Regions from separate parts of the Alteromonas sp. 5NS40-0096 genome, predicted to be linked through region 4. Evidence: predicted binding sites of a transcription regulator. Region 4 holds the regulator's gene; each other region holds the start of a gene.

Region 1 (7,802 bases), on a different contig from region 4:
GGCGATAGCGGAAGGTCTTTACCCATAGCACGTATCATAGTATCGACTGTGTTGACACTCGATGCCGCGACTTTTACCACGACATGGCCGCTAGTTGCTTCAGGTTTTGCAACTTCGGTGGCTTCAAACACGTCAGTATCGCCATAAGCGTTGATAACCATTGCTTTCATCATGTATTCCTCTATTGATTTGATGAAAACAGTATATTTGCTCGAGTAATTATTGATAATATCAGCACACTTAGAATGAGTTTTAAGATTTAATTGATAATGAATGCCGATCACCTGAACCTCTTCGTACGCATCGCAGCTCTGCACAATATCAGCCTCGCTGGTAAAGAATTGGGCTTATCGCCTGCGGTTTCCAGTGCCCATATCAATAAGTTGGAGGACACGCTTGGTGTTAGGCTCATTCATCGAACCACGCGCAAGGTATCGCTAACAGAAGAAGGCCAAGCATTTCTTCCCCACGCCAGAGAGGTACTTGAAAGTATCGAAACGGCAAGGGCAGCAGTAGGTGCAGGGAGTCGCTCTCCTCATGGCAAGCTAAGGGTGGCAGCACCCGCATCATTTGGCAGAATGCATTTGGTACCTGCTCTGGAGCAGTACCTGGCCGCATACCCAGACGTCAAACTGGATTTGCAGTTAAGCGACAAGATTATCGATATGGTCGAAGGGGGTTATGACGTGGCGATCCGTGATGCAACACTCAACGACTCTACACTGATTGCCAAAAAATTAGCCAAAGATAAACGCATTATCTGTGCATCCCCCGCTTATCTCGAAAAATACGGTACGCCGCAAACACCTCAAGATTTACTCGAACACCAGTGTGTCAACCTCAACGGCCTGACAACGTGGCACTTCCAATCTGAACAGGGCACCATCAGCATCAAAACGAAAAACCGTATGCTCACTGACAACGGCGAAGCGGCGAGAGACGCCTGTGTTGAAGGGATAGGCATCACAATCTGTTCGTTATGGTGTTGCTATAAACACGTAAAGAGTGAACAGCTCGTGCCGATTCTTGAAAACTACCCACTGGCCACTGAGCCGGATATCTGGGCGGTTTACCCCAGTTCACGGCTTCTTGCCCCTAAGGTAAGGAGTTTTATCGACTTTTTTGCAGAGTGTTTTTCTGGCACACCTTATTGGGAGCAAGCACTAGCAGAAGAGGCTGAAAAGTAAGTACGTCGACAAACAGCGACACATGGAGACGGGAAAACGCTCGTTCGCAATAACCTAGGAATAAAATAAAGGTAATGGACAGTAGTAAAATGGAACCAGATTATTCAACTTATACCGTTGAAGAGCTCGACGAAACCTTGCAACATATCGATCACTCAGCATTTCCAGATCGCGTCCAACTTATCCAAAATGAGTTGGAAGAACGACAAAAAGCATCAAAACAGTCTGATGATTTGTACTATGAAATTGTCGAAGAGTCAGGCCGATTTAATGCGTGCCCATCATGCTTAAAGCCCATAGGCTTTTTCAAAACCTTTCGCCAACGAAATGGACAACTAAAACATTGTCATCATTGTACTGAACCCTACGTTCTGAAAACGGATTACCGTTTTGCATTGATTTTGGGGATACCCTTGGCGCTGTTGACGGCTTTTTTCGTCAAACCAGCACTACGTGCAATGGAAATCGACCCATTTTTTGTCACACCGCTTGTAACAGTCTCAGTACTTTTGGCATCGTTTAGACTCAAGAAAGTACGCTTTGTCTAAACAACAAGTAAGGTATTGACCACATTTGTACACATGGGTCAGAACAGTAATCAAAAAGTGAATCCCCCAAACTGCTGCTTATCAGGGTTTAGGGCATGCAACAATTAATTTGCCGTTATTGTGCGATACAGTTGGTCTTTAAGTTCAGCTCTGTCATGTTTTAGTTGATGCATAGCGCCATCGGCAATCGGGGCATTCGCAAGCTCTAGCTCTCGGATTTCTTTATCTATCGCGTCGTACTTCGCCACTTTTTCAGCAAACGAAGGGTCCCGTGCTACCAACTGTTCTATTTTGCTGATCTGCGTTGGAAATTCGTGTCTTAAAGAATGATCTTCGCCTAACATAACTCTCTCCAGTATTCGTTGTAACGTCTTAGATTATAACGAGCGATAACACTGCTCTGTATTTACGCCAACAAGGCTAACCTGTTCTTGTTGGAACTTTTATCAATAAATTCTAAAAACTGAATACTCATTCGGCAGAATTATCAAAACTTTCCTGTAAGGTTAAACTGCATATCAATTCATTGGCATTGGGCTAGTTTCACAACGCGACAGCGTGAGCACATTTCATTTTATTGAGGCAAGTATGACTAAATTGTTTTTAATTACAGGTTCTACCGATGGTATTGGCAATAAAACAGCGCAAACACTTTTGTCTCAAGGACATGACGTAATTTTGCACGGCAGAAACCCACAGAAGCTTAAAGACGTGCAGCAACAACTTGCAGCAGCATATCCGAACGCCAACACGTACGCATATGCCGCAGATTTATCAGATCTTGCCCAAGTTGCCGAATTAGCAAAGGCGATTAAACAGAACCACGCCACACTGGACGTCTTGGTTAATAACGCAGGGGTGTTTAAAGTCAACGACACCAAAGCGCCAGGCAACCTTGATATCAGATTTGTCGTCAATACCATTGCGCCCTACTTGCTCACTCAGTTATTGCGCCCAATCATGACGAAAAATAGCCGCGTGATTAACTTGTCATCGGCGGCACAGGCCAGTTTGTTTCCTCGCGAAATTGGAGAACTCAGCCCCTTGTCCGACAGTGCGGTGTACGCTAAAAGTAAACTGGCTATCCTGATGTGGAGCAAACATATCGCCAAAGTTTGGGAGAAGGAAGGCCCCGTCGTTATCGCGGTAAACCCAGCCTCATTTCTCGGCAGCAAAATGGTCAAAGAAGCCTACGGTGTCGCAGGTGGTGATTTACAACGAGGAGCTGATGCCATTATTTTAACTGCGGTATCGAACAATTTTGCCAATGCCACTGGTGCTTACTTTGATAACGATGTTGGCCGAATCAGCCAGCCGCACCCTGATGCTCTCGATGATAGCAATAACCAGGCAATTGCAGACGCCGTAAATCAGATTGTGGCATCTTACCTCGATTAATGCGCTATGGGCATCGCCCGCTATTTAATACAAAAAAGCCCGCTCAATCGCGGGCTTTTCTCTGTTTACTTATTGCTTAAGCGAGTACTTCTTCAGACTCACCGTCTTCAGCTTGTACTGTTTTAGACAACAACAATTTTTCACGAATTCGTTGCTCGATTTCGGTAGCCATCGCCGTGTTCTCTTTCAAATACTTAACAACGTTTGCTTTACCTTGGCCGATTCTGTCGCCATTGTAGCTGTACCATGCACCCGCCTTATCAACGAATTTATGTTGTACACCCAAGTCAATGAGCTCAGCTTCTTTACTGATTCCCGCGCCATACATGATTTGGAATTCAGCTTGCTTGAACGGTGGCGCCACTTTGTTTTTCACAACTTTAACGCGAGTCTCGTTACCCACGACTTCGTCACCGTCTTTGATAGCACCGATACGGCGAATATCCAAACGCACAGAAGAGTAGAACTTAAGCGCGTTACCACCAGTTGTGGTTTCAGGAGAACCAAACATCACACCAATCTTCATACGAATTTGGTTGATGAAAATACAGAGTGTGTTTGAACGCTTGATGTTAGCCGTTAGTTTACGCAGTGCTTGAGACATCAAACGCGCTTGAAGACCGACGTGAGAGTCACCCATATCGCCTTCGATTTCAGCTTTAGGTGTCAATGCAGCAACCGAGTCAACAATCACAACATCAACCGCACCAGAGCGTACTAGCATGTCGCAAATTTCTAGCGCTTGTTCACCAGTATCAGGCTGAGATACCAACAAATCATCAATGTTTACGCCAAGCTTTTCGGCGTACACCGGATCCAATGCGTGCTCGGCATCGACGAACGCACAGGTTTTACCTTCTTTTTGCGCTTCAGCGATAACCTGTAATGTCAGTGTCGTTTTACCAGACGATTCCGGACCGTAGATCTCAACAATACGCCCACAAGGTAAACCGCCTATACCCAATGCGATATCGATACTCAAAGAGCCCGTTGAAATAGCTTCAATATCCATGGCTTGGTTGTCGCCCAAACGCATGATTGCGCCTTTACCGAATTGCTTTTCAATTTGCCCAACGGCTGCCGATAACGCTTTAGATTTATTGTCGTCCACTCTGGAATCCTCAGATAATTTCACATTGGCGTATTGGGAATCGCCACTGTGTTAAATAGTCACTCAATTGGGATGAATAATATACTGTATAGTTATACAGTTGCAAGTACTGTATAGCAATAAATTGATTAGGCCTGTGTTTTTATACTCAAACAACTAGGCATTGGTGCAGATGTTCAATCGCAAATTCAATCGCTTGCTGCCTGACTTGATCACGATCGCCATCCCACTGCTTTTTGATGCAAGTGATATTACCATTTATCGCAAAACCAAACCAAACAGTTCCTACCGGTTTTTCCACTGAACCACCGCCAGGGCCCGCTATGCCACTAACAGATATGCCGTAGTCGGCGCTCGAATTTGCTACTACACCACTTACCATTTCAGCTACGGTTTGTTCAGATACCGCACCATATTTTTCAAGGGTGGTGGCTTGCACACCGAGCAAGTCGTGTTTTGCCTCGTTGGAATACGTCACCCATGACTGATTAAACCAATTTGAGCTGCCCGACACCGAAGTCAATGCAAAGGCGATACCACCACCTGTGCATGACTCAGCGCAAGACACTGTTTGTTGATTTGCTGCGAGGTGCTCGCCGATGGCTAAAATCGTCTCTTTTAGCGCTGATGTAGATTGGCTCATTGTTCAGTCTTTTGCATTGTCTAATTGGTATTCGCGAAACAGTGTAATGGACTTTATCAAGGGTTGGTAGGTCAACCCGCCACAACTAACAGAGGGCACAATTCTGCCCTCTGTTTATTGACTACCAGCGCCTAACTCTGGTTTTTGTCAGCAATATATTGCTTCACAATTTTTTCTAAGATATCCAAAGGCACCGAACCATTTTTTAGCACTACGTCATGGAATTCGCGGATATCAAACTTATCTCCTAACTCGTCCATTGCCATTTGGCGCAAAGCGAGAATTTTGATCATGCCCACTTTGTAAGCTGTCGCTTGGCCCGGCATCACGATATAACGCTCGATTTCCGCAATCACGTCGCGCTCTGCCATCCCAGTATTTGCAGACATATACTCAATGGCTTCTTCACGGGTCCACTTCTTGTAGTGAATACCGGTGTCCACTACCAATCGAACCGCTCTGAATAGCTCAGCAGCTAAACGGCCTATATTGTCCTCTGGATTCGATTGAAAACCTTGTTCATAGGCAACGCGTTCCGCATAGAGTGCCCAACCCTCAGCATATGCCGTAAATGGTGCGAATCGGCGCAACAAGGGCACGCCCTCTAGCTCCATTGCAATTGCGATTTGAAAGTGATGTCCAGGAATACCTTCGTGATATGCCAAGGTTCTCATACCAAATTTTGGGGTGGCTTTAACATCGTACAAATTGGCGAAGAAGCGACCGGGACGAGAGCCATCCAGTGATGGCGGCTGATAGTATGCCCCAGGGGCCGTTTTTTCTTTAAACTCAGGAATGCGAACCACTTCCATTCCCGCTTTAGGACGTATATTGAATGCCCCGTCCAAACCTTGGTCAATTTCGTCCAAAATCGTTTGGTAGTCTGCGAGAATTTGCGCGCGCCCTTCATCATCATCGGTGTAATAGAAGTCGGGATTATCCGAAAACGCCGCCATGGCCGCCGTATAACCGGCTTCAACATCGACACCTAACTGAGCAAAAATGGCTAGCATCTCTGCCTGTATACGCGCCACATCTTTCAGCCCGAGTTGATGTAACTCTTCCGGCGTATAATCCGTTGTCGTAAACAGTTTCAATGCAAACTTATACGCTTCATCCCCCTGCGGTAAATGCCAATAGCCATGGTCATTACCCGCTTTGGCTGACAGCGCCACGAAATAATCGATAAAACTTTCATAGGCCGGGTAAACCGATGCCACAATTGCAGCCTCAGCGTCGGCTAACACTTGCTCGCGCTGCTCGTCGGTCAACGCTTCGGCGTCTTCGAGTTTGGTTTTTAAAGACGTATAAAGAATGTTTTCTTTGGGCTCGGTCGCGACAAAGTTATTCATTTCATCCAGGACCCTTTGAATTACAAACTGGGGTGGGATAATGCCTTTGTCTTCGCGAATCGCTAGGTCGAGTAGGTACTGATCAAACTTGCGAGGCAATTGATTGAGACGGGATACGTAATTTTCACCGTCTTCAAAGGTGTTCACTTGATGTTGCGCTTCCATGAAACTGGGGAAACCGTTTTGAATGCCAAACATCTGGTTAGCGGGATAATAGTGATAGCGAAATTTCTCTGCTTCTTCAAAGGTGCTGAGTAAGTACTCGACTATCTCGAACGTTGTCTGCTGACCAGCATCCATACTGGCTTTATCGTATTGATACAGCCCAGCTTTGAAAGCTTTTAGCGCCTCGAACATCTCGTCGCTGCGGTCGGGGTGTACATCATCTAAGTCAGCGTTGTGCCCTTTGATTCCCATCGACTCCAAAAAGCCTAACGACGTCAGCGTTTCAGGGTTTTGGAAGGCCATTTTCACCATGGCTCTATCCAGGTATGCTCTGAAAAACACAGGCTTATCAGCATACCACTCGTGAGCGGCGAAGCTCGCTGCAATCACTATCAGCCCCAGTAGCCCAAGGCCCAAGCGCTTAAAAAATTTTTTCATAATAAGGTTATTCCCTTCGGGCACTCTACATGCCTCTTTATTGTTACGTTATCACGCAAATCGTGTATTTTCGCTGCAAATTCGAAGCAAAAACTCAATATCAATCAAGATACTATCGACCAAATGTTCTGCGATCAACACGCAATATTGACGACTGACGTTGCGTTATTTCGTCGATTCAATAGATAATGTCACGCTAACGTAGTTTTCGGTGTGTTAAAGCCAGCACTTGTGCACACTTATCATCAAATTCGAAGCCTAAAAAGGCCAAAGTAACTCATGACAAAAGCGACCCAAGAACACACGCCAATGATGCGCCAATACCTCGCAATCAAGGCGCAACACCCCAACGTATTATTGTTTTATCGCATGGGTGATTTCTATGAACTCTTTTATGATGATGCCAAGCGCGCTGCTGAGTTACTTGATATTTCCCTGACGGCCCGAGGTAAATCAGGCGGTTCTCCGATCCCTATGGCGGGTGTCCCCTATCACGCGGTTGAAGCCTATTTGGCGCGTTTAGTTAAAATGGGCGAGTCAGTCGCGATATGTGAACAGGTTGGCGACCCAGCAACCAGTAAAGGCCCAGTAGAGCGAGCGGTTCAGCGCATTGTCACGCCGGGAACTGTAACAGATGAAGCCTTACTCGATGAGCGCCAAGACAATTTGCTGGCTGCCGTCTGCAGTCACAAGGGAGCGTTTGGAATCGCGTCCCTCGACGTGTCTAGCGGTCGCTTCGTCATAAACGAATTAGCCAATGACGAAGACGTGTTAGCTGAACTCCAGAGATTGAACCCTGCCGAATTGCTTTACCCCGAAGGCTTTGACGACTTTGCGGTTATTGGCCAACGTCGAGGCCTGCGACGACGCCCTGAATGGGAATTTGATATTGAGTCGGCAACGTCACAACTGAACGAGCAGTTTGGCACGCGTTCTCTGTCGGGATTTGGTGTTCAAAAC
Region 2 (7,802 bases), 290 kb from region 4:
TTGCTTCACCATCAACAGCTAGAGCATAACGCTTTAACGGCAATAGCCTGTTGTTTTGGAAATTGTCGTACCCTTTGAAATACTCGACAAATTCGATAATTTTGCTGCTATGGCGCAACAAAACATCTCTTCTCGCGCTATTGTGATCGGTAGATGCACAAGCCTCTCCTTCGTTAAGTAAACTGGAGATTGCCATTGCAGGTGTACTAATTTCTCCCGCCAACCGATGCAGAAATTTGTGCTTTTTTTCAAGTAAATGTCGTATCGATGCTTGGCTAGCGGCTAAGTTTTCGCGTTGTGAAAAAATGAGTTTCCTAGCTTTAAGTCTCTCTCTTTGTTCATCTTTTTGTAACCTTTGCCAAATCCATACAAAGAAGCTGAGCAGCAGAACACAATAGACAAGCTGCGCCTGCCAAGACGCCCACAATGGTGGCAACACATGTAGTTTGAAGGCTGTGACAGGTTGCTTGGCCAAACTGATTTTATTCACTGCCCTTACCTCGAACTCATACTCTCCTGGCGGTAGAGTATCCAATGTCAGCGAGCTCAAACCTTGTTTTAGCGAATGCCATTGTTCGTCATCGGGTAATATTCGATACTCAATTCCGATAGTGGGCTGAGGTATAAAAGTGTCGACATTAAAATCGATAGTAAGACTGCCGAAATCACTCGGCAGTTTCATTAGCGCTCCCATTTTTCCTGAATGTAATTTAGCAAGTTCATGTTTAGAAATAACAGTTGCGTGAATTTCATTTTCGACGTTCATTTGGCTTTCAAAAGCCAACGCTATTGCGGTGAGATCCAACTGATAGGTGAATTGATTACCGAATACAAATGCGTTGTTACCTTTCGCGGTTAGTACGCCATTCTCGTTAAAGTCTGTATCCAGTACCCCAAACAATTTTCCGATAGGCATTGAAATGCCATAGCTTCGATGATGCGCAAATAGTCCGGTATTAGTCGCAAAAACCTCCATGCCCATGCCGTCAGAAATTGCCCCTCGAATAAATCGAGTCCCCCCGGTATATTCGACTGAAAGACGCGAAAATTCAGCATCCTTAAGATGATAATCGATGACACCTTCACCATCTGTGCAAAGTGAAACCACACCACTATCACGCTCATACAGACACGTCACCGATAGGGAATTTGCCTCACTGATTGACGACTTTAACCATTGATATCGCGATTTTTGTACGTATAAATGACCATTGTCATCGACCGCAACTAACTCTCCTGAACGCGTGAAAAGTAGATGCTTAAGCGTGCTACTTGGTGCGTGAAACTTATCCACCACGAAACCAGAAGCATCGATTTCATAGAACGTACCTCGGTATCCGTGACTCACGAAAACGAGTTGACTGTTGTTAGCATAAGGAATAGAAAGATAACGCTCAGCACCACAAAGTACCTGCTGCACTTTTTGCTGTGAAACTAATACTGCCGGACTTGAGATATCTGTTGCTGTACACGCCTCAACATCAAGGTACAGGTGCTGTCCCAACCAAAGGTTAACTTCATCAAAATGTGAAATAGCATAAAACTCTTCCACATAATGCGCTGGGTTAGCCTTAATTTTTTCTCGCTCAAGCAATGATTTAAGGCTGAGTGTCTCTACGGGAAGCGATACAACACCCACCTTATCCACGGTTAGCAGTAGTTCATTGCCTTCAACGAAGACCATTTGCTCGATAAACACTTCCTGTTGGAATTCCAGCAATGGCGATAGCTTTGGCGAACGAGAAATCGTGTCTTCCTTAAGCTCAAACAAACTACCAGCAGCAATGAATACGGTCCCGTTTGGGTGCTCAGATATATCCGTAACTTGACGAACGCTGTCACTGTCTCTTGCAAAAGTATAACTAGACCAAGTGTTCTTCTCTTTGCGATATATACCTCCATGCCCGCCGACGTAAAGAAAGCCGCCTACATATTTTGCAATCGTTAGATTGGCAAGCCTGGCAAAATCCGTATTGAGAAAGTATTGAGCTTTTTTCTCCAAATTAAAAAAATATTGGGTTACGACAGAATCATCAAAAATAAAGGAAAACTGCTGAGTATCACATGTGATAGATGACACCTTGCTTTGGTTGGCTGCGACAAAAACATCATAAATCCAACTGCGACGAACGAGATCATAGACGTGGACAAGTGTATTGGAGTTCACTACGAGATAGCGTCCACACACTTCCACATTGTTAATGTTAGCAAGGTCGACGGAATCACTTGTTAGCTTTGTCGAAGCGAAAGATTCAAGATCGAAGTGAAACAAACCTAACCCTGCTGTTGCTATCCAGACCGCCCGCTCTTCTTCAAGCGCCAAGGCGATTGGCGTACCTAGCGATGAGTTAGTCTTAGTAAATGCGAGTAACTCAGAATGACCATTTTGCTTCAGAAAAAGGCCATTCTCGGCAGCCAAAAAGGTGAAATGATTTGTACGAACAACATCGTGAACCTTACCCATAGGAGTACTTTCACTTTGAACATAGTGCTGCAGCACCACGTTGCTCCCATAGCTATTTGTTGCAAGACTGCCGATGGAAAGTACATACAAGATGTGTAGAAAAAATGTTGTTAGATTCCTTCTAGATATCATAATTGCGCTCCCTGCAATCGGACAAAATTTAAACAGCCAACTAAGCATTGCAGGAAAGAACAGAAAATTAAATGATACGAAAGTTTAAATTTTGACCAGTTTTAAAGTGAAGCTTTGTAACGGCAAGGAAAGGAAAAAACCACACGCAATCATTATTTTTTACGACGCGGTGCCAAGAATAAATCGACTCGCGGTTCCCCACTGAAATAGGAGAAGCGGATTGCTAGCGCGAAATACCACTTACACAGACTGCTGTTTAATTGTGGTTATTGCGTTTCATTATACACACACCCCTTATTCATCTGGCACGGCTAATTCAACGCAAAAAAAATGTTCCGACTAGCGGAACATTTTTGTGTGTATCTGGCGTTGCGCTTGGCTTATGGCTCGTAAGGCAACGAAGATTGGTGAAGCACGATGCGAATCTTGCCATCGTCACACTGTTTGAATACAAAGCTCTTGTTCACGAAGATGGTATCGCCAGCCGCGCTGGTGAAGTGGATATTGCACTGAACGATAGCGAGATTGCCTTCTAAAACGCAATCTTCGTCTGTGAACCACACTTTAACCCAAGGCTTAAGCATGAAGCCGCCGTCATTCGGGAACTCGCTGTTGCCGCTAACGAAATAAGACAAAGCACCAGCTTTGGTTGGACGGAATGTTTGCTCGCCAAAACACAGTGTTGGTTTGAACAATACATGACCATTGTCGTAATCGTAGTTGTCAGACAACACCTGCGTAGCAAACGCCGCTACATCGCCGCCTTCGGTGTGTACTTTGCCAACAGCAACGACATTATCACACCACGTTTGCAGTGTTTCTTGAACCAATTCTTTAGTAAACATAATGTGTACCAATCTCCTTCATGGATGTTGATGGTCTGGGCCACTGTTTCTTGAAGCTAGCCCGAGTAGATTTGCGCCAATAATTACGTTTAGCTTGGTACTATCACCGTAGGAAAACAGATCAAGTCTTGCGCAAACCACTGTCATTAAAAACGCTTAATAGAGATTAGCTTTATATAGATATTTATAATAAGCAATGGTGGTTGGCGATAGTTTTTAGCTATCAAAAGCGTCTATAAAACATACGATTGTCAAATATAGCGTGGCGGTTTTTTGATGCCCTATGCCATCACCTCATTGGTATATGACAGTGACATCCCCGTCGGTAGGCTAGTTTACGAGAGATTTGGTAAAAGGAGTCAGTTAGGGCGCTGAAAATAAAAAACGCGTACTTTTTGTGTCTGGCCTATTACGTATCATTGCCCGTCACTTAACATCTATGGCCGATACACTAACTGATCGGATGTCTTCATGCTAACAACGGGCAGAAAACAGACTGCAATCGGCCATTCATAGTAAAGGTGAACCGCTTATCACCAGCTCGCAACTGACGGTAGTAGCGCCCCTCGTCATATGTTTGCTTCGGCGGTCACCTTTGGCTTACAACCTGTAAGAAGCAGATAACTTCTTACACCAAATACCACTGCATACCCGCATTGATTGCCGCTTCTTTATCGTAGCGAAAATCACCCACGTACATCAGTTCTTCGGGCGCAATTCCCCATTCTTCCGCCACCATGAGTAACGCTGTTGGATCCGGCTTAGGCGGCGCGTCCTCCCGTGTAAGTATAAAATTAATCGGCGCCTGATTATTTGTGAGTTTGATGTGGGCCGCTTGATGACAATTTCTTGTCACGATTGCCATGGGCAAGCTCAAGGACTGAGCCTGTTCTATCATCGCCAGCCCCACAGGCAACCATTTGGCAGACTGGGCATCGTCTAGCTCGTGTTGCAATACCACCGCCTCGGCGGCTTGCTTGTCTGCCGCATTCGGCAACGCATCGATAAATTCGAGAATGTCTTGCGTTTGAGGGCAACCAATGTCGTCGCGCATCTTTTTAAAATCTAGGCTCGACTCAATCAATGTGCCATCCAAGTCGAATATCACGCCTTTTACAGCAGAAAAATCAGGTACGTTAAGCACGTTAACCTCTTGTGTTTGTTGAATTTGCTAACCCTTTTACGCTACGCATCAAAACAAAGTTTAAAAAATAAATCAAAATACTGTTTATTTATACAGTATCGTACTGTATGGTATTTATGTCTTTCACGAAACGGAGCTAACAATGGCCATTACCACACAGTATGTTGTTACACACAAAGGGGTAGAAAAGCTGGTGACTACCGATAAAAAAGAAGCCGATCAATACGACAAAATGCTAGATGTGGCAGACAACCTAGCCACTTATATTGATGCCAAAGGGATTAAATTAGACGAAGGGCTTGCGGAAGAACTGTCAGTGATGTTGGCAAAAAACAAAGACATTGTAGCCAAACTTTTAAAAGGTAGCGCTGCAGACGATTTATTGGCAAGTGAATCGGCCGAAGTGGTAAAGCTGACCGCTAACGGCTAGGGTGCTTGCGCCCTGTCTCCCCAACGCAGGGCTTTTTATTGCGCTGGTAGCAGGGATGCCGCCAGCACATACTCGATGTGATTTCTCTCCCACTACTTTGCCGAATAGATATTCGGCTTTCTTATTTCCATGAGCGACTGGGGATCGTCCGGCGCAGTAAACCCGTACTTCGCGTACAGTGTATGGGCATCTTGTGTCGCCAACATGAAACGCCTGAGTCCTTGTAGTGCGGGATGGCTAACAACGGCATCCATCAAACGCTGGCTCAATCCTTGCCCTCTGTGCTCGGGTAAAACAAATACGTCGCCCAGATAAGCAAACGTCGCTTTGTCTGTAATCACCCTTGCAAAGCCCACTTGCGAACCGGTTTGAGTATACACGCCAAAGCACAAGGCATTGTCGATGGATGTTTGTACCCTAGTAAGAGGAATGTCTTTCGCCCAATACGATTGGCTTAAAAACCCGTGGATCACACCAATATCTAGTTTCGATTTGTCATCGCTGACAAAGTAAGCTGAAGTCATAACACATCCTTGTCTTGCGGATTTAAAGTAAGGTGAAAAAACTGGCTAAATTCGCTTGGCTGATACTCGGCAAAGGCGTCTCCTTTGATGAAGCCGTACTTTTTATAAAGCCCTATTGCTGCATCAAACGCCTTACCCGATCCGGTTTCTAGGCTGATTTGTACAGCGTTTCTTGCCTTGGCTTGTTCGAGTAAAAAGCGCAGTAGTTCCGCCGCCAACCCTTTGCCAAGGTAATTGGGATGAGTACGCATCGATTTGATTTCCGCAATGCCTGAGTCGTGCATTTTCAGCGCACCTATCACAGCCAATGTCATGCCCTCCTCAATCCAGCCGGTATACAGCAACACGTTATGCTGCTGTAAGCCAGACAAGTCCAAAGCAAAGACGTTCTCTGGCGGCGATGTGGCGTACATCCCATCGAGGTGAAATTGCAAAAGTGCAAGCACTTGAGGGTCCGAAAAATCGGCTAACTTAATCTCCATGCTAGCGCCCCAATGCCACGATGTAGTGCACAGGCTGCTCACTCGGATTGTGATATGCCGACGGACCATAGGCTTTGAAACGAATGCAGTCTCCTTTGGCCAGTTGGTACTGCTGGCCCTCAGCATTCAACGCCAATTCACCATCCAGTAAGTAGATATGGTGCTCCAAGCCGGCAATAGGCGGTTTGTCATAGTTGACCGTACCACCCGCTGGAATTTCGATTTTTAACAGCTCAACCCCTAACCCAACTGTCGGAGGGGAAATCGAAGTGCGAATATAACCACTATCGGGATCTTGCCATTGCTGGGCGCTATGATTCCGGATAATAGTAACGGCACCGGATTCTGCCTCGTACAATAACTGAGACAAGGTAATGCCGTAAACTGCACATATGTTGTTCAAGACAGACGCGGTCGGGCTCGTTGCACCACTTTCAATTCTCGACAATGTCGCCTTGCTTACGCCAGAACGTTGCGCGAGCATCTCTAACGAGAGTTCATGTTTCTTGCGAATCGCACTCAAATGTCGCGCGAGGGTATCGTCATTCACGGCAATTTCCATTTATGAATAAAATTCTCATAAATGAAACTAACGAAACCCTTTGTATATTGCAAGTGCTTTTAACGAGAAGGGACGTGTTGTTGTAAAAACGACACAATCTCAGCGACAGCTTGATCATGAACGGCTTGCCGATTGCGACCATGAGGTTCTGCGCATAAGTCAGCGAGCTTACGCTTACCGTTTTCGGTACAGGTTGATAAAAAACTGTAGTGAATCGCATCGTCGATAACATGCAACTGGCTGTTAGGCAAAAGGCTATGCGCATATCGCGCATTAAACTCGCTAGGCGCAATACGATCGTGCTCCCCAACAACCAGCAACGTTGGCACGGTTATCGAACCCAGTGAATTTGGCTCAAAACTGTGCACGATAGCAGGAGCTATCGATACCGCCGCCCTCACGTTGGCAATGCGGTAGTTATCACCTTGTCGCGCCAAACTTTGTTGTACTTGTGTTGAATGTTCAACCTGTTGAAAGGCTTGTAGCACGGACGCAAATTCAGGCTGTGCTTGGCAACTAAAATCATCTTTGGCCTGCTCGCAGTATGCGCTAAACCTCGCTTTATCGGTGATGGCCCCTAGCGCAGATAAGGTCGTATATCCTCCAAGGCTAAAACCCACTATTGCGATGTTTTCGGTGTTGGCAACGTCGCGCCACATATCGTGGTGCTCAATCCAATCTTTTACTTTGGCTAAATCTCGACTGCGCTCCCACCACAGCAAAAAGCCTTCTGGGTATTTCTCTGGCTCGATGGCAGTGTTGCCGTGATGATTGACCGCGGCAACAACATACCCTGCTTTGACCAGTGCAGATGCCAGCCATAACATTTGCGGAGCAGAACCTCCGGTACCATGGGACATGAGTACCAGTGGATACCCGCCTTTTACAGGCTTACCGTTATGCACTACGTCTCCTGCATCAAACAGGGGAAGTGATTCTGGACCAAGTGTCAGTGGGCTGACATCTTGATCGTATGTGGGGTAAAACACATGAGTCCGAATCGGTCGCGGCGTTAGACTCCGCCATGCCTGCCTTGATTCGTCATGAAGTGGTAGTACCGTCATCCCCACATTAATATCGTGGGGACTGCACTTGTCGTGCTGCATAACTGACCGACACAATCGCACCATAGTTTGTTTGAGTGCTTGATTGGTTGGGAAACTTTTCGTCAACCAATCGTACAAATCAATCGCGTAGGCAGTATTGCCAGACCACTCCA
Region 3 (7,802 bases), on a different contig from region 4:
TCGGACTTTATCGAAGGCGTCCGTCAAATTCAGCGAGGGGAGGCGACGGCATTGACGATGGCCGATAAGTGGCAAAGCGACGCACTTCAGGTGTGTAATTGGTCCCAGCTAGAACTCAAAAAGGCGCTCAATGGTGCTGTAGACTCGGCGTCATTTGCCCGTTATCAAAAGTGTATTGAGGCCAATCAAAAGCTCGCCCATCCCGGCGTTAACAAGGCCTTGGTTTTAGCATCAGTGCTTAATATTTTTTCGAATTAGTAGTAGGTTTAACGTGTTTGTAGATTCTCATTGTCATCTTGATCGTTTGAAGCAAAATGCCGAGCAGCTCAGTGAAACGCTGACGTTTGCAAGACGCCGCGGGGTCGAGCATTTCTTGTGCGTAGCGGTTTCAGTTCGTGAATACGAGGCAATGCGCGAGGCGGTAGCTGCTCATAGTGATGTGTCAGTCTCATGTGGCGTTCATCCACTACATCAAGAAGACGCCTGCTCGTATGACGAATTGTTATCAAAAGCCAGTGCGCCAGAAGTGGTTGCAATTGGTGAAACCGGCCTCGATTATCACTACAGTCCAGATACTAAGCCGGTTCAGGTTACATCGTTTATCGACCATATCAAAGTCGCAAATGCGCTGCAAAAGCCACTGATTATTCACACCCGAGATGCGAAAGAAGACACCATATCGCTGTTAAAAGAACACATGGCACCTGGTACAAATGGGGTATTACATTGTTTTACCGAAACTCTCGAAATGGCTCAAGAGGCTATTGCACTGGGTTTTTACATTTCGATTTCAGGTATTGTGACCTTTCATTCAGCGGACGAGTTACGGGAAGTGGTCAAAGCGATTCCACTTGAACGCTTGTTGATTGAAACCGATTCGCCGTGGTTGGCGCCAGTACCTCACAGAGGCAAACAAAATCAACCGGGTTATGTGGTAGAAGTCGCAGAGTATATTGCAGAACTCAAGGGCGTTAGTGTTGAGGAGTTAGCAAAGCAAACGACTGAAAATTTCTATCAATTGTTTAATTTGGCTAAGCGAACGGTTCACACTGGTAACTTTGATGAGACAACCAATTAGCGGCAATCTCAACGAGGGTATTGAGCGGCTAGACAAAGCGTTAGCCGCTTCTGTTAATGAGCCTTCCTCACGTTTTTTCCAGCTGGCGACAGTCGGCCAGCAAGGCAAACCTCAAAACCGTACTGTGGTATTTCGAGGGATGGAAAAGACACCTTTTTCCTTGTTTTTGGTATCAGATACCGAAAGTAAAAAAGTCGCGGATATCGCGTTCAATCATCATGTTTCTGTGTGTTGGTATTTTGAAGCGTCAAGAGAACAGTTTGTCATTTCTGGCACGGCAAAGGTCTATCAACCTCACCAAAACTCAAATGAACACAGTAAGTGCGTCTATTATTGGCAATCACTTTCTCAACGAGCAAAAGCGGAATATCACGGGATTGTGCTTAAAGCAGATACCAACGATATTGGTGACATTGACCGGCTACCCGACAATTTTTGCGTGATCGGGATACAAGTTCAGATGATTGACTACCTAGATCTGTACGCGGAGCCGAACCTCTCTGTGTTGTTTCAAGACCCTGACATCGCTAAGTAAGTCAGCGGATTCTCATTTATCTCTATATTTTTTTGCCTTCGATAGATTCACACCTATAGTTAATAGCAAGTCACTTATTAAAGCGAGTGTGTTATGCACTTAACTCGATTGGTTTACGCAAGTACAATTGCGTCGGATTTTAGACCTGAAAATATCGAAGATATACTGCGAGTGTCGAGAGCGAACAACGCCAAAAATGGTGTCACTGGCGTACTATTTTTTAACAGTAACTACTTTCTACAGTGCCTAGAGGGAGACAGGCAAGCCGTGTGTGGCACCTATCATCGCATCGCGTTTGATACTCGCCATGAACACCCGATAATTTTGAGTTATAACGAAGTCGCCAAACGGGATTTTGCCGATTGGGCGATGGGATACGTTCCAACCAACCGTATTACGGACGCGGTAAACTCACATCTCATTGGTGAAGCCGATTTTCAGCCATACAGTATGTCTATGGCAGCCGCAGTACAAATGGTCGATGCACTACGAGACTGCCTACATACTCAATAGCTATTAACGCTTAGCCGCGGAGTTAGCGCCTTTTTGCTTTTTGCCTTTGCTATTAAAGCGTTTCTTATTATTGGGGTTCTGATTGTTCCACCCTGTGTGCTTAGTCGCTGCACGTTCACCGCGTTGCGCTTTAGCTGCTTTAGTGCGTTTCTCTTGCGCGGATTCTGGCGGTACCAAGTGTTGTGGTCCTCTGCCGATCAGGTCCTCTCTGCCCATTTTGGTCAGTGCTTGCCTTATTTGCGCGAAATTCTTTGGATCGTGGTATCGCAGCATGGCCTTGTGCAGTCGACGATGTATTTCACCCTTAGCTGAAGGGACTTCTTCGCTGTCCTTGGTGACTTTTCGCAAGCTGTTCACTTCTGTGTGATACATAGTGGTTGCGGTTGCCATCGGCGAAGGGTAGAAGTTTTGAACTTGGTCGAGCTTAAAGCGGTTCTCCTTCAACCAAATTGCCAATGCCAGCATATCTTCATCAGTCGTACCTGGATGAGACGCAATGAAGTAAGGAATCAGATACTGTTTTTTACCCGCTTCTTGACTGTATTTATCGAACAGTTCCTTAAACCGGTAATAACTTCCCATACCCGGTTTCATCATTTTGCTCAGTGGGCCGTCTTCAGTATGTTCAGGGGCAATTTTCAAATAGCCCCCAACATGGTGCAAAGCGAGCTCTTTAACGTAATCAGGGTCCTCTACCGCTAAATCATACCTTACCCCAGAAGCGATAAGTATTTTCTTGATACCCGGCAGGGCTCTGGCGCGTCGATACAAATCAATCGTCGGTTTGTGGTCGGTATCCATGTGCGCACAAATAGACGGATAGACACAAGAGGGGCGTCGGCATGTAGCTTCGGCTTTTGGGCTTTTACAGCGCAGTCTGTACATGTTTGCTGTTGGACCACCCAAATCTGAAATCACACCGGTAAACCCTGGAACGGTATCTCTGATTTGTTCGATCTCTCTGATTATGGAATCTTCAGAGCGACTTTGAATAATCCGCCCTTCGTGTTCTGTGATTGAACAGAAGGTACAGCCCCCGTAGCAACCTCGCATGATGTTGATAGAAAAACGAATCATGTCGTATGCCGGGATCTTTGCATCGCCATAGACAGGATGCGGTACCCGTTGGAACGGCAAGTCAAAGACGGCATCCATTTCTTCTGTTTCCAGCGGCATTGCCGGCGGATTAATCCATATATGACGATCCCCATGCCTTTGCATTAAGGCGCGTGCGCACCCCGGATTGGTCTCTTGGTGTAAAATTCGCGAAGTGTGAGCATAAAGGGTTTTATTGTCTTTTACGGTTTCGTAAGCAGGAAGCTTAACGTACACATTTTCCCATGGCTTTCTACGCGTTGGTGGCTGAATGACAATGGGCTTGGCCTCATCAGGGGCACTTTGCGCTTCGGCTTTGTCTTGTTGATCACACTCAGGCTCCATTTGATAAGGGCTGGGGATAGGATCAATTTTGCCGGGTTTATCCAGTGATGTTGAATCAACGCCTTGCCATTCGGGTAACGCTTCTTTAACGATTATTGCTGTGCCTCTGACGTCGATAATCTCTTTTATGTTTTCGCCAGCGGCCAGTCGGTGAGTGACCTCTACCAAGGGGCGCTCGGCGTTGCCGAACATTAACATGTCGGCTTTGGCATCAAAAAGGGTAGAGCGTCTGACTTTCTCTGACCAATAATCGTAGTGAGCAATCCGGCGCAAACTGGCCTCAATACCGCCAATGATGATAGGTACGTCTTTGTATGCTTCTCGACAACGCTGGGAATAGACGTTGACTGCGCGGTCAGGTCTTTTCCCGCCTATGTTGTCCGGTGTGTAGGCATCATCATGGCGCAGCTTTTTGTCGGCCGTGTAACGATTGATCATCGAATCCATGTTGCCAGCTGTGACACCAAAATACAGATTTGGCTTACCAAGTTGCATGAAAGCATCTTTACTCTTCCAGTCTGGCTGGGCAATGATACCCACTCTAAAGCCATGAGCTTCGAGCGTCCTGCCAATTACAGCCATGCCAAAACTTGGGTGGTCGACATAAGCATCGCCGGTTACCAAAATAATGTCACAACTGTCCCAGCCCAGTTCATCCATTTCAGCTTTGGACATGGGAAGGAATGGGGCGGTGCCATAACAGTGTGCCCAATATTTGGGGTAAGAAAATAACCCGCGGTCTGCTTTTATCGTTGCCTGCATATCATACTACTCGGTTGTTCAGCTGTTTATTATAACAGTTGTCGAAAGGGGAGTGATAGCGATAGCATTGTAGATAGAGAAAAATCCCCAGAAAATAAGGATAAAAAATGGCGTATTGGTTATTAAAGAGTGAACCTGATGCATTTGGTATCGATGACTTAATGTCGCGTCCTAATCAAACCGAGCCTTGGGATGGGGTGAGGAACTATCAGGCGAGAAACTTTTTAAGAGATGGTATGCAAGTGGGTGACAAGGTGTTCATATACCATTCAAGTTGCAAAGATGTTGGCGTCGCCGGTGTTGCGACTGTCGTAAAATCTGGTTATCCGGACCCCACTCAATTCGATCCTGAAGCAAAATATTTTGACCCTAAATCACAAACTGACAACCCAAGGTGGTTTTGTGTCGACGTAAAGTTTGATGAAAAATTTAGCCGCGTTCTGCCATTGAAAACGATTAAATCTATAGAAGGTATTACTGAACTGGGGTTAGTCAAAAAAGGCCATCGTTTATCTGTTATGCCTGTTGAACCCCAAGAGTGGCAACTTATTTATAGCGCCGCAAAATCATAAAAAAGGTGGCCTAGGCCACCTTTTTACTCTGGTTGGGAATTACCAGGTTGAGAACTATTGGTTCCAAAGTATGTTATCAATTCTGATGATGGCACCAGAGGCGGTTCCCCAATCAGGAGCGATAACGAATGCCGCGTCTACGGCTTCAATGTTGGGCGGCTGCTCCCAATCTGGAATCGGGTTAGCCAATAGGTCTGCCACATTAATGGTGTACGAACGCCACTCATTAAGCACTGGCGCGTCGATTCTAAATGCGCTGGTTGTACTAGGGTAACCACTGTCGAACTTGATGTAGAAACCCGTGTTTTCGAGCCCTACAGTCGGCTCTTGTACCAGCATCAAATCAAAAGTAATCGTGCCCTCAGAGAACGCTGATAAATTGATCGTAGAATTGGCAGGCTGGACAAAGAACGGTAGCGTCGTTTCATCAATTTGGTATTCAAATTGAAGTACATTGCCTAAATCAGGATTGTCATCCGTGACTTCAGTCATCGCAACGCCGTTTAAGTCTGGGGCAAAACCAGGATCAGGTTCATTTGTACCGTTATAGATGAGTATTGAGTCACCTAAATCCGGTGCTGGTGTCTCATCAGCCGCTTCTCCCACGGCCCACATGATGTTATCGATTTCGAAGGTCACACCGCCTTGATCACCTGGCGCTGGGTAAATCACCATGCCCGTATTAACACTAGTGATATCAAGACCTGCGCCAATCAAGTCAGCAATAGGAACCGTTACACTTTCCCATTCACCGTTACCCACCACACCTAAGTCGTAGTCACCACTTGAACACGGGAAGATACAATCAATTTTCATTGTCATACCAGATGTATTTGTACCGTAATCTGTTACGCGAATGTCAAAGGTAATGTTGCCCGTGGCGAAGGCACTCAAATCAACTTGGCTAAGTGATTGGATGTAAAATACACCAGTGGCTTCAGCATCGTCGTCGAAGCTGATTTGCAACATGGTACCGCCATTGCCATCGTCCACTTCTGACCAGTTGATTCGATAGTCTGCATTAGTGCCGTCGAAATAGTCGAAACCAGTACGGCTATCCCATGCACCAATACCGCGTTCCCACAACGGGTCTACGCCGTTTTCGTAGACTGCTTGAACTTGTGCTTCGACTACCTGTTGAGGGCCACGGATGCCGCACCCTGCCTCAGATGGGAAACCACATTTGAGTTGAATATTGTCTAACATGACATGAGCAGCACCTGTTGGCTCGAAAACAAACAAGTTCAACACGTTGTCGATATCTAGTGGATTAGCGCCACCGTTGTTAGGGGCGTTCAGAATATCCGTTACACGGATATGAACGGTTTGCCACGTATCCATCTCCAAATCAGCGACATTCAGTGCCATTTGGCCAAGGTTCGGCCATCCACTGTCCATTTTCACAAGCAGCTGACTTTCGGCATCCGTTGATGCACTATCAACGTACAAGTCGAATACGAGTTCACCAAGGTGAGGTGCCCACGGAACCGCCGCACTGCCCATGCCAAATAGCTCGAATGTATCTGTGTCTGCCGCGGCAATGACTACGTTACCACTCGCGGTCGTGTTGATGTCAATAACGGTGCCACGATCGGTTACGTCCATTTCCGTCATGGTGATTGCGCCACCGTTATCCCAACCAACAACGGCCATAAGGGCGCGTTCGACTGTCGTTTCACCTTCACCCCAGACCAGTGTGTCGGCACCATCGGTGTATAAGTCGTACGATGCTACATACGGAGCAGACCCGTCAGGTGCTTGCACCGAGGCATTGATATTGGATTCACAACCTTTGCCTGTTGCCGTATCCGCAGGACACTCATAAACACGTACGTAGTCTACTTCCATTTGCAGTGGGAACACTGTTTCGTCAGTGGGTGCGCCAGGCAAATTACCACCGATGGCGAGGTTCATAATCATGTGGAAAGGCTGATTGAACGGCCCATTCTCAGCCACTTGGAAACCTTGAGCTTGACCTGCCCAATAGTAGCTCCAGTAGTTTTCACTGGTTTGCTTGGCATACATAGTGTTATCGATATACCAGCGGATTTCACCTTCTTCCCATTCAATTGCAAAGCGGTGGAAATCATCGGATACCGTGAATGATGGAGTAAACTCTTTTCCGACAAATTGATTCAGTGGCCATTGTGACCCAAAGTGTGTGGTACCAATGATGGTATTTTTGCCATCTACACCGAGGTTAGTCGATTCGACAATGTCGATTTCGCCGCCAGCTGCCCAGCCGCCGTATGGACTGTTAGTCGGTAGCATCCAGAAAGCAGGCCATGTACCTTGACCAGTGGGAAGTTTAATTGATGCTTCGATGCGGCCATACGTAATTTCGAAAAGGCCTTGGGTTTGCATTCGAGCAGAGGTGTAGTTGAAGCTGTTGACGCTGTCTTCTTCTGCAGTAATAACGAGCTTACCATCTACGATACTGGCGTTATCTTCTTCGTACCACTGTAGTTCGTTATTCCCCCAACCGGTAAGACCGTATTGAGAACCGTCACCAGTTTCGAAATTCCATTTTCCAGCATCGACAGACTCACCGTCAAACTCGTCACTGAAGACCAATGTCCAGCCTGTCTCCTCCGGTGTTTCCGTTCTGACCGGTCCTGTGTTTTCCGGTGTCGGAATCACCAGCTCAGTGACAACTTCAGCTTCTCCCGTACCATCACTACAGCCTTGTACCCACAGGGCGGCAGCGACGGCAAGGGTGAGCTGGCTTAATTTAATCGTTGTTGTTTTCATAATTTTCGCTCACTTTATCCCACTTACATCTCTCGATGTACACTTGTTGTTGAGTGCTCTCTTAGTAAAAGAGAGCGCTTACAAAAATTGTTAAAGATGGATAGAACTACTTACCTACAACCATCATTTGTATCTGTTTCAACTAATTTGA
Region 4 (7,802 bases):
GTTTAGAAGCTGGCCTTTGTTGGTGCTACCGCGGTTGAAGAAATCATTATCCAAGGCTAATTTTGCCGCGATAACTGGAATAATGAACACCGCAACAAGCACCAGTAAACTTTTCTTCGAATTGCCTTTCACTTCACTCATGAGATTGACTTCTCCTAACAACCAAGGTGATGAATACACACATTGCAGCAATCGCCAGCCCAAACCATTGCACTGCATATGCAAGATGCTTTTCCGGAGGCATAACAACTGACTGCCAATTTCTAACAAAAGCGTCGTTCTCAGGCGCCGTTAGCTGGATAACGAACGGCATAAGTGGTTGATTAAGCTGCTGCGAGAAAAACGCGATATCAATTGCTTGCACTCTGACAGGAAAGTGCTCTAGCGCTGTAGCAGTCTCACTAACCAGAGGATTGTGGGAGGGCACAGCAACAATTCCACTGAGTTCCACCATGTAGTTTGGTAAAACAACACTGGGAAGTTGGGTGCGCTCGCGAGGGGCTGAAACCCATCCCCAATTAACCAAAACAGTGCCACCATTAACCAGAACGGGAGAGAGCACTTGATAACCAACTTGCCCTTGATGCAATCGATTATCGAGTAACAATATTTGATTGTTATCGGGTATTCCTGCAAATGTGACCTTGACGTCTCTCACATCTGTGTCCATGGTAAATAAAGCCTGAATATCCAGAGGTGATTGTTGTTGCTTTTGCTCAATGTCAGCCAATCTGGCTTGTTTTTGATGCATTCGATCGAGTTGCCATAATCCCAGCCCAATCATGATGCAAACACAACTCAATGTGATTACGAAGGCAGTAATTGGGACACGCAGTGGGCGAGTCAACATCGATATAAGCCACCCCTAGTAGGTAAAATTATGCTAATAAAAATAATACTGGTAGCACTACTTATCTATATGGTAGTCAACCTCTTCTTAGCCATGAGAGTCATGATGAGAAATGACCAAAACGGCGAACCTATGAGTAAATACATCGGACGCCGTGTGTTTACTTCGGTTGCCATCGTTATTCTTATTCTCATCGCTTTGGCAACCGGGTTAATCACGCCAAACCCTCGCCCGTATTAAATACGGGCTAATGGGTTACAACACGTAGACGAAGATAAACAACATCACCCAAACTACGTCGACGAAATGCCAATACCAACTACCCGCTTGGAAAGCGAAATGGTTTTCTGGCGTAAAGTGCCCTTTCAATACTCTAAAAAACAAGACTATCAAGATAATGGTACCCAAGGTCACGTGCATGCCATGGAATCCCGTTAACAAGAAGAAGGTATTGCCGTACACCCCTGACTGCAGTGTTAACCCTAAGTCTTGATAAGCATGAATATATTCTTGAACTTGAAGCATCAGAAACACTAGGCCGAGTAAAATTGTCACACCTAACATCACCGTGAGCTGTTTGCGTTTATTTTGCTCTAAACCAACATGAGCAAAATGCAGTGTCACAGAGGAGACCAACAGAATAATGGTGTTGATAGTTGGCAAGCCTGCCCAACTCATTTCTTGCGTCGTTGTCCCACCTGGGGTAGAAATCAAAGGCCACATGGCTTCAAATCCGGGCCAAAGCACGGCGTTGGTCATGGCATTGTTCGATGCGCCACCCAGCCAAGGAATGGATATCATTCGCGCATAGAACAAGGCGCCAAAAAACGCGGCAAAAAACATCACCTCGGAAAAAATAAACCAACTCATGCCTTGGCGATAAGAGCGACCCAGTTGGTCACTGTACAAACCGCTCATCGATTCATCTATTTGGTTTTTAAACCATCCCACTAGCATCACCAGCAAAGTGACGATGCCGGCAATCAATATTTGCCCACCTAAACCTTCTTTTTCTTTGGTTACCTCTACGACCAAGTTACCGGCACCTACCGCTATCAGAAATAGCGCTACGGCTCCAACAATCGGCCAAACACTTTGTTCTGGAACATAATACTTTTCATATTCTTGCTGCATTTCGTTCTCCTCCTTTTCTCACAATCTCTTATTCGGATGATTGAGTGAGATATGGATTGTCTTGAGACTCTAAGTCATCCGCTCTCGCGGTAACGTCATATAAAGTGTACTGAACAGTGAAATAAGTGATGTCTTCTGGCAGTTGAGGGTCGACATAGAACTGCATAGGCATACGCGCTTCTTTACCCGCAGATAGGGGCTGCTGGTTGAAACAAAAACACTCGGTTTTGTTTAAATACAGCGCCGCTTGACCGGGCGAAACAGAGGGTATCGCTTGCGCAACGATATCTTTAGACGCGGGATTGCGAACGTAGAACTCAACCGTGCTCAACTCACCTGGGTGCAGTTTCACCTTTTTGGTCTCCGCTCTAAATTCCCATGGCATGCCAGTATTCGTTCGCGTAATGAACTCGACCGTAACCAAGCGACTTTCATCAATTGCTGCCCCTGAGTAGGTTGCTGCGGTGTTTTCTGTTTTGCCATTAATGCCGGTTATGTCACAGAAAACGTCGTACAAAGGCACCAAAGCGAAGCCAAAACCAAACATACCAACAACAATAAAGACGAGCTTTATCACCATCTTGTTGTTTGCTTGATTTTGGGCTGCTTGAGTCATCACTTACCTCTATTTATTTCACTACAGGTGGTGTTTCAAATGTGTGATAAGGCGCAGGTGACGGAATCTCCCACTCCAAACCTTCTGCACCTTCCCATACTTGGTCACTCACAGGCTCACCTTGCTTCTTGCAAGCTTTAATCAGCAGCGCAAGGAAAATGAGTTGTGACAAACCAAACGCAAATCCACCCACACTGATCCATTTATTGAAGTCAGCGAACTGCAATGCGTAATCTGGAATACGGCGTGGCATGCCCGCCAACCCAACGAAGTGCATTGGGAAGAACAGCACATTGACCGATATCAACGAACACCAGAAATGCCACTTAGCTAATGTGATATCAAACATGCGCCCTGTCCACTTGGGCAACCAGTAGTAAACCGCAGCCATGATTGAGAAGACCGCACCCGTTACCAGTACATAGTGGAAATGCGCCACAACAAAGTAGGTATCGTGATATTGGAAATCCACCGGCGTTATCGCAAGCATCAGGCCAGACAGACCACCAATAGTGAAAAGCACAATAAAGGCGATAGCGAACATCATGGGAATCTCGAAGGTCATAGACCCTCGCCACATCGTAGCTACCCAGTTAAACACTTTTACGCCTGTTGGCACCGATATCAACATTGTGGCAAACATGAAGAACATCTCAGCCGCCAGAGGCATACCCGTCGTGAACATGTGGTGAGCCCAGACAATGAAGGACAAACCCGCAATGGACGCGGTGGCATAGACCATCGAGGCGTAGCCAAATAGCTTTTTGCGCGAGAAGGTCGGTACGATTTGCGAGATAATGCCAAATGCGGGCAAAATCATGATGTAAACTTCAGGGTGACCGAAGAACCAGAATATATGTTGGAACATTACCGGGTCGCCACCACCAGCAGCATCGAAGAAACTGGTGCCGAAGAATTTATCAGTCAGTACCATGGTAACAGCGCCAGCAAGTACTGGCATAACTGCTATCAATAAGAAAGCGGTTATCAACCAAGTCCAAACAAATAACGGCATCTTCATCCATGTCATACCCGGCGCACGCATGTTGAAGATAGTAACGATAACGTTGATCGCGCCCATGATCGAAGAAATACCCATAATGTGAACAGAGAACACAAACAATGCTGTGCTATCGCCACTGTAAGTCGTCGACAACGGTGCGTAAAATGTCCAGCCGAATGCAGGACCGCCACCTTCCATGAAAAGCGATGACAACAAAATCAAGAAGGCAAAAGGCAGAATCCAGAAGCTCCAGTTGTTCATTCTTGGTAACGCCATGTCTGGCGCCCCGATCATGAGAGGTACAAGCCAGTTAGCCAAACCAGTGAAGGCAGGCATGACGGCTCCAAAAACCATGATCAGGCCATGAACCGTCGTCATCTGGTTAAAGAAATTTGGGTCAACAATCTGTAAACCTGGCTGGAATAGTTCAGCGCGAATGACCATAGCCATTGCACCACCAGTGAGGAACATAATGAAGGCAAACCATAGATATAGCGTGCCAATATCTTTGTGGTTAGTTGTAAACAACCAACGGGTAATACCTTTGGGTATGTGATGTTCGTGATGATCGTCGTGATGATCAGCAACCGCATCTTGAGCGATAGTATCTGTCGCTTTAGTCATAATAAGCGCTCCTAGTTACCAGTTGCGACGGCGTTGACGTCTTTAGGTTGAACAATGTCACCTGTGTTGTTACCCCAAGCATTTCGCTCATAAGTAACAACAGCCGCAACTTCTTTGAGACTTAACATTTTTCCAAATGCTTGCATTGCCGTACCGCTCTTGCCGTTTAATACGATGTCTATGTGTCCTTCGATGTCAGTCATTACCATCGAACTACCTTTAAGTGCAGGGAACACGCCTTGAAGACCCTCGCCGTTTGGCATGTGGCAAGCGGCACAAGTAGCGTTGTATACGCGTTCTCCTTCTGCCATTAACTCGTCCATCGACATATTCATCGCGAGCAAGCGTTGTTCTTCTTCTTTTGCGCGACGGCGAATATCTTCCTGCTCAGCCATCCATGCGTCGTATTCCGCTGGTGCTTTCGCGATGACAACAACAGGCATGAAACCGTGGTCTTTACCGCAAAGCTCCGCACACTGCCCACGATAGATGCCCGGCTCATTGACTTTCGTCCAAGCTTCATTGATAAATCCAGGGTTGGCGTCTTTTTTCACCGCAAAGTCAGGCACCCACCATGAATGGATGACGTCGTCAGATGTAATCAAAAAGCGAACTTTCTTACCGGTAGGAATGACAAGCGGGCGGTCTACCTCAAGCAGGTAGTTTTCACCTTTGTCCCACTTGTTTTCAATTTGTTCACGTTGGGTAGCCATGAGCGAGTAATATTCCACTTCGCTATCCATGTATTTGTAATGCCATTTCCACTGTGAACCGGTCACAACGACTGTGATATCGGCTTCCGTCGTGTCTTCCATTGCAATCAACGTTCGCGCTGCAGGCACTGCCATAAAGATGAGAATCAAAAATGGCACCACCGTCCAAGCGATTTCTACCTTAACGTTTTCATGGAAATTGGCTGGTTTCGCGCCGCGAGATTTGCGATGCAAGTACATAGAAATGAACATGGCGCCAAAGACAAGCACGCCAATAACGACACAGATAATGAACATTAGCATGTGAAGATCGTAAACTTGATTACTAATGTCTGTCGCCCCGCGTCTCAGATTGAGATCTGACACACCAGACGCTCCCCCGGTATCTGCCGCTACAACGAATGTAGATACACACCAAGCTATCAGTGCCACCCACAGTTTGTTAATGCTTTTCGAGAGTTTTGTCACTCAACACCTCCGCCCTAGACAAGTCTGCTGAATCGTCTTGATTGATGTTTTTTACACCACGAACTGTAAATGCAATTAAACATCTTTGTTATTGTTTTGTTAACATCTGTATAAGAATTACCCAAATTCAAACAATAGTCTAGTGCCATTTGCACAATACATGAGCAACAGGTTGTTTTTTAAACAACTTTGATATTTAGTTAGCGAGAAGACGCAAAAAAATAGTGGATATTAAATCACCCAAAATGGTGCAAAGAGGATTTTAAAGGCCGTGAATGTAGCCGTTTATATAAATAAATAGGTTAAGAAGCGTAAATGTTGAGGTTTTTAATATAGAAAAGTGATTATAAATAAAGAGGAGCAAGGGTTAACTATGATATTAGATAACCCTCAAAGATGACATTTATCCTTACATCCAATCCGCATTGCGAATCACACCAACCGCAATGCCTTCAATCGAGAATGGCTCGGATGCCAAGTCCACTTTGATCGGCGAAAATTCTTCATTTTCTGCGTGTAACAGCACCTCTCGGCCGCGTTTTTCTAGGCGCTTCACCGTGACGTCCTCATCGACTCGAGCGACAACAACCTGTCCATTGTGGACATCAGTGGTTTTGTGCACGGCGAGCAAATCTCCATCGAGTATGCCAATATCCTTCATACTCATCCCACTGACACGAAGTAGAAAATCAGCCTGTGGAGAGAACAGTTGGGGGTCGACTTTATAGTGAGACTCGACGTGCTCTTGTGCAAGAATAGGCTCCCCAGCGGCAACACGCCCAATTAACGGCAGTCCATGTTCCTCTTCTGTATCATCAAGTGGAATGTTTAATTTAATGCCACGAGACGTGCCCGGTAAAATTTCAATTACACCTTTTCGCGCCAACGCTTTTAAGTGTTCTTCTGCGGCGTTCGCAGATCGAAATCCCAACTGACGAGCAATTTCAGCACGAGTAGGCGGCATGCCCGTCTCTTGCATGGTCGTTTTGATGAGATTAAGCACTTCTTCTTGTCTGGGGGTAAGTGGACGCATAAACAGCCTGTTTTTCTATACAGTTAACTGGCAGTATATACAGTTGATGTCAAAGATCAATAAAGTACAGACACATTTACTTGCAATATACAGATTTGTTTTTGTGAAAACGCCTACACTTTTTAAATCATGATAAAATACATGCGATTCTTTAAATAACAGGAAAACAGATTGATGTCGTGGACGCGTAAAGCACTACTGTCGGTGTTTCATTATCCAGTGAAATGGTTAGTTCGAGCCCACAGTATTCCGGCGAATGTAGAGACCGAATTGGGTATAGATAAATCTAAACCTATTTTATACCTTTTACCGTCTGACTCTGTCACAGACCACTTAGCCGTTAAAATGACGGCACAATCTCTTGGTCTGCCTGACCCGACTAAAACTCTCTCTCTCAATGGCCAAGAACACCCTTCAACCCTGTTTTTGCGCAAAACCCAACCCTTGTTCAACCGCACACCGCAAGACACGGGCATTGAATCAGCATTTACTCAACTTTTTCACGTTCATCGAGACTATCCAGAAATGGATATGCAGATCGTCCCTGTTTTCATTTCTTGGGGCAGGGCACCAGACAAAGGCAAGCCGGGTTTCGGTGACTTAATCGCCGATAATGCTGCGCCAAGTTGGCTACGCAAATTGTTTATCGTGCTGTTTTTAGGTCGAGATAACTTCATCAGCTTTAGTAAAGCGGTATCCACTCGCGAAATGGCTAACCAGCACGGTAGCGATCAGAAAATCGCCCACAAGCTAGTTCGTGTAGCGAGCACTCACTTTCAAAGAAAACGCCAAGGAATGACAGGTCCAACACTATTAGAGCGGCAAGAGTTACACAATGCTGTGTTGGGTTCGGAAATGGTCAAGAAGGCTTTGAAAGATGAAGCCGCTTCTCGAAAAATCAGTCCTGAAAAGGCCAGGGAAAAAGCAAAAGGTTATATTGAAGAAGTCGCAGGAGACTACCGAGAGGGCCTGATTCGATTCGGCGACCGGATTCTCACTCGGATTTGGAACAAAATTTACAACGGCATTAGCGTAGGTCATGCAGAACGAATCCGAGAACTCGCACAAAACGGTCATGAGATCATCTATGTGCCCTGTCACCGCAGCCACATGGACTATCTGTTGTTGACCTACGTCATCTATCACGAAGGTATGGTGACTCCACATATTGCAGCAGGTATTAACCTCAATTTTTGGCCTGTTGGCAAGATATTCAGACGCGCGGGAGCCTTCTTTTTGCGCCGCAGTTTCGCTGGAAACAAACTCTATACTGCCGTATTCCGTGAATACCTTGAGCTGCTTTTTAACAAAGGGTATTCGGTAAAATATTATCCCGAAGGCGGTAGAAGCCGAACAGGGCG

The links. Region 4 encodes LexA, which represses DNA repair genes until DNA is damaged. Its sites were predicted from a motif close to TACTGTATNNNNATACAGTA; they were not measured.
Region 1: recA (recombinase RecA) is a predicted target of LexA. The motif match lies at 4,327-4,346, and genes of this name have one in related genera.
Region 2: AC27G9_RS14440 (YebG family protein) is a predicted target of LexA. The motif match lies at 4,664-4,683, and genes of this name have one in related genera.
Region 3: AC27G9_RS01400 (EVE domain-containing protein) is a predicted target of LexA. The motif match lies at 4,349-4,368, and genes of this name have one in related genera.

What each region holds. Positions count from the first base shown of each region.
Region 1 is NZ_BAAJLQ010000002.1:589,571-597,372, reverse strand. Features, by position in the region: gene AC27G9_RS08535 (zinc-dependent alcohol dehydrogenase family protein) at 1-170, opposite strand, end outside; gene AC27G9_RS08530 (LysR family transcriptional regulator) at 270-1,187, shown strand; gene AC27G9_RS08525 (hypothetical protein) at 1,262-1,735, shown strand; gene AC27G9_RS08520 (HP1242/YdcH family protein) at 1,840-2,079, opposite strand; gene AC27G9_RS08515 (SDR family NAD(P)-dependent oxidoreductase) at 2,324-3,133, shown strand; gene recA (recombinase RecA) at 3,210-4,244, opposite strand; gene AC27G9_RS08505 (CinA family protein) at 4,393-4,887, opposite strand; gene AC27G9_RS08500 (DUF885 domain-containing protein) at 5,019-6,842, opposite strand; gene mutS (DNA mismatch repair protein MutS) at 7,152-7,802, shown strand, end outside.
Region 2 is NZ_BAAJLQ010000004.1:394,924-402,725, reverse strand. Features, by position in the region: gene AC27G9_RS14455 (helix-turn-helix domain-containing protein) at 1-2,596, opposite strand, end outside; gene AC27G9_RS14450 (hypothetical protein) at 2,977-3,441, opposite strand; gene AC27G9_RS14445 (HAD family hydrolase) at 4,070-4,585, opposite strand; gene AC27G9_RS14440 (YebG family protein) at 4,728-5,015, shown strand; gene AC27G9_RS14435 (GNAT family N-acetyltransferase) at 5,108-5,539, opposite strand; gene AC27G9_RS14430 (GNAT family N-acetyltransferase) at 5,536-6,021, opposite strand; gene AC27G9_RS14425 (helix-turn-helix domain-containing protein) at 6,023-6,571, opposite strand; gene AC27G9_RS14420 (alpha/beta fold hydrolase) at 6,643-7,802, opposite strand, start outside.
Region 3 is NZ_BAAJLQ010000001.1:282,331-290,132, forward strand. Features, by position in the region: gene holB (DNA polymerase III subunit delta') at 1-258, shown strand, start outside; gene AC27G9_RS01380 (TatD family hydrolase) at 272-1,078, shown strand; gene AC27G9_RS01385 (pyridoxamine 5'-phosphate oxidase family protein) at 1,062-1,613, shown strand; gene AC27G9_RS01390 (BLUF domain-containing protein) at 1,707-2,126, shown strand; gene AC27G9_RS01395 (YgiQ family radical SAM protein) at 2,130-4,328, opposite strand; gene AC27G9_RS01400 (EVE domain-containing protein) at 4,436-4,900, shown strand; gene AC27G9_RS01405 (family 16 glycosylhydrolase) at 4,955-7,651, opposite strand; gene AC27G9_RS01410 (glycoside hydrolase family 3 protein) at 7,762-7,802, opposite strand, start outside.
Region 4 is NZ_BAAJLQ010000004.1:101,771-109,572, reverse strand. Features, by position in the region: gene AC27G9_RS13050 (hypothetical protein) at 1-141, opposite strand, end outside; gene AC27G9_RS13045 (SURF1 family protein) at 134-850, opposite strand; gene AC27G9_RS13040 (DUF2909 domain-containing protein) at 881-1,090, shown strand; gene AC27G9_RS13035 (cytochrome c oxidase subunit 3) at 1,106-1,984, opposite strand; gene AC27G9_RS13030 (cytochrome c oxidase assembly protein) at 2,013-2,600, opposite strand; gene ctaD (cytochrome c oxidase subunit I) at 2,614-4,227, opposite strand; gene coxB (cytochrome c oxidase subunit II) at 4,239-5,363, opposite strand; gene lexA (transcriptional repressor LexA) at 5,818-6,441, opposite strand; gene plsB (glycerol-3-phosphate 1-O-acyltransferase PlsB) at 6,616-7,802, shown strand, end outside.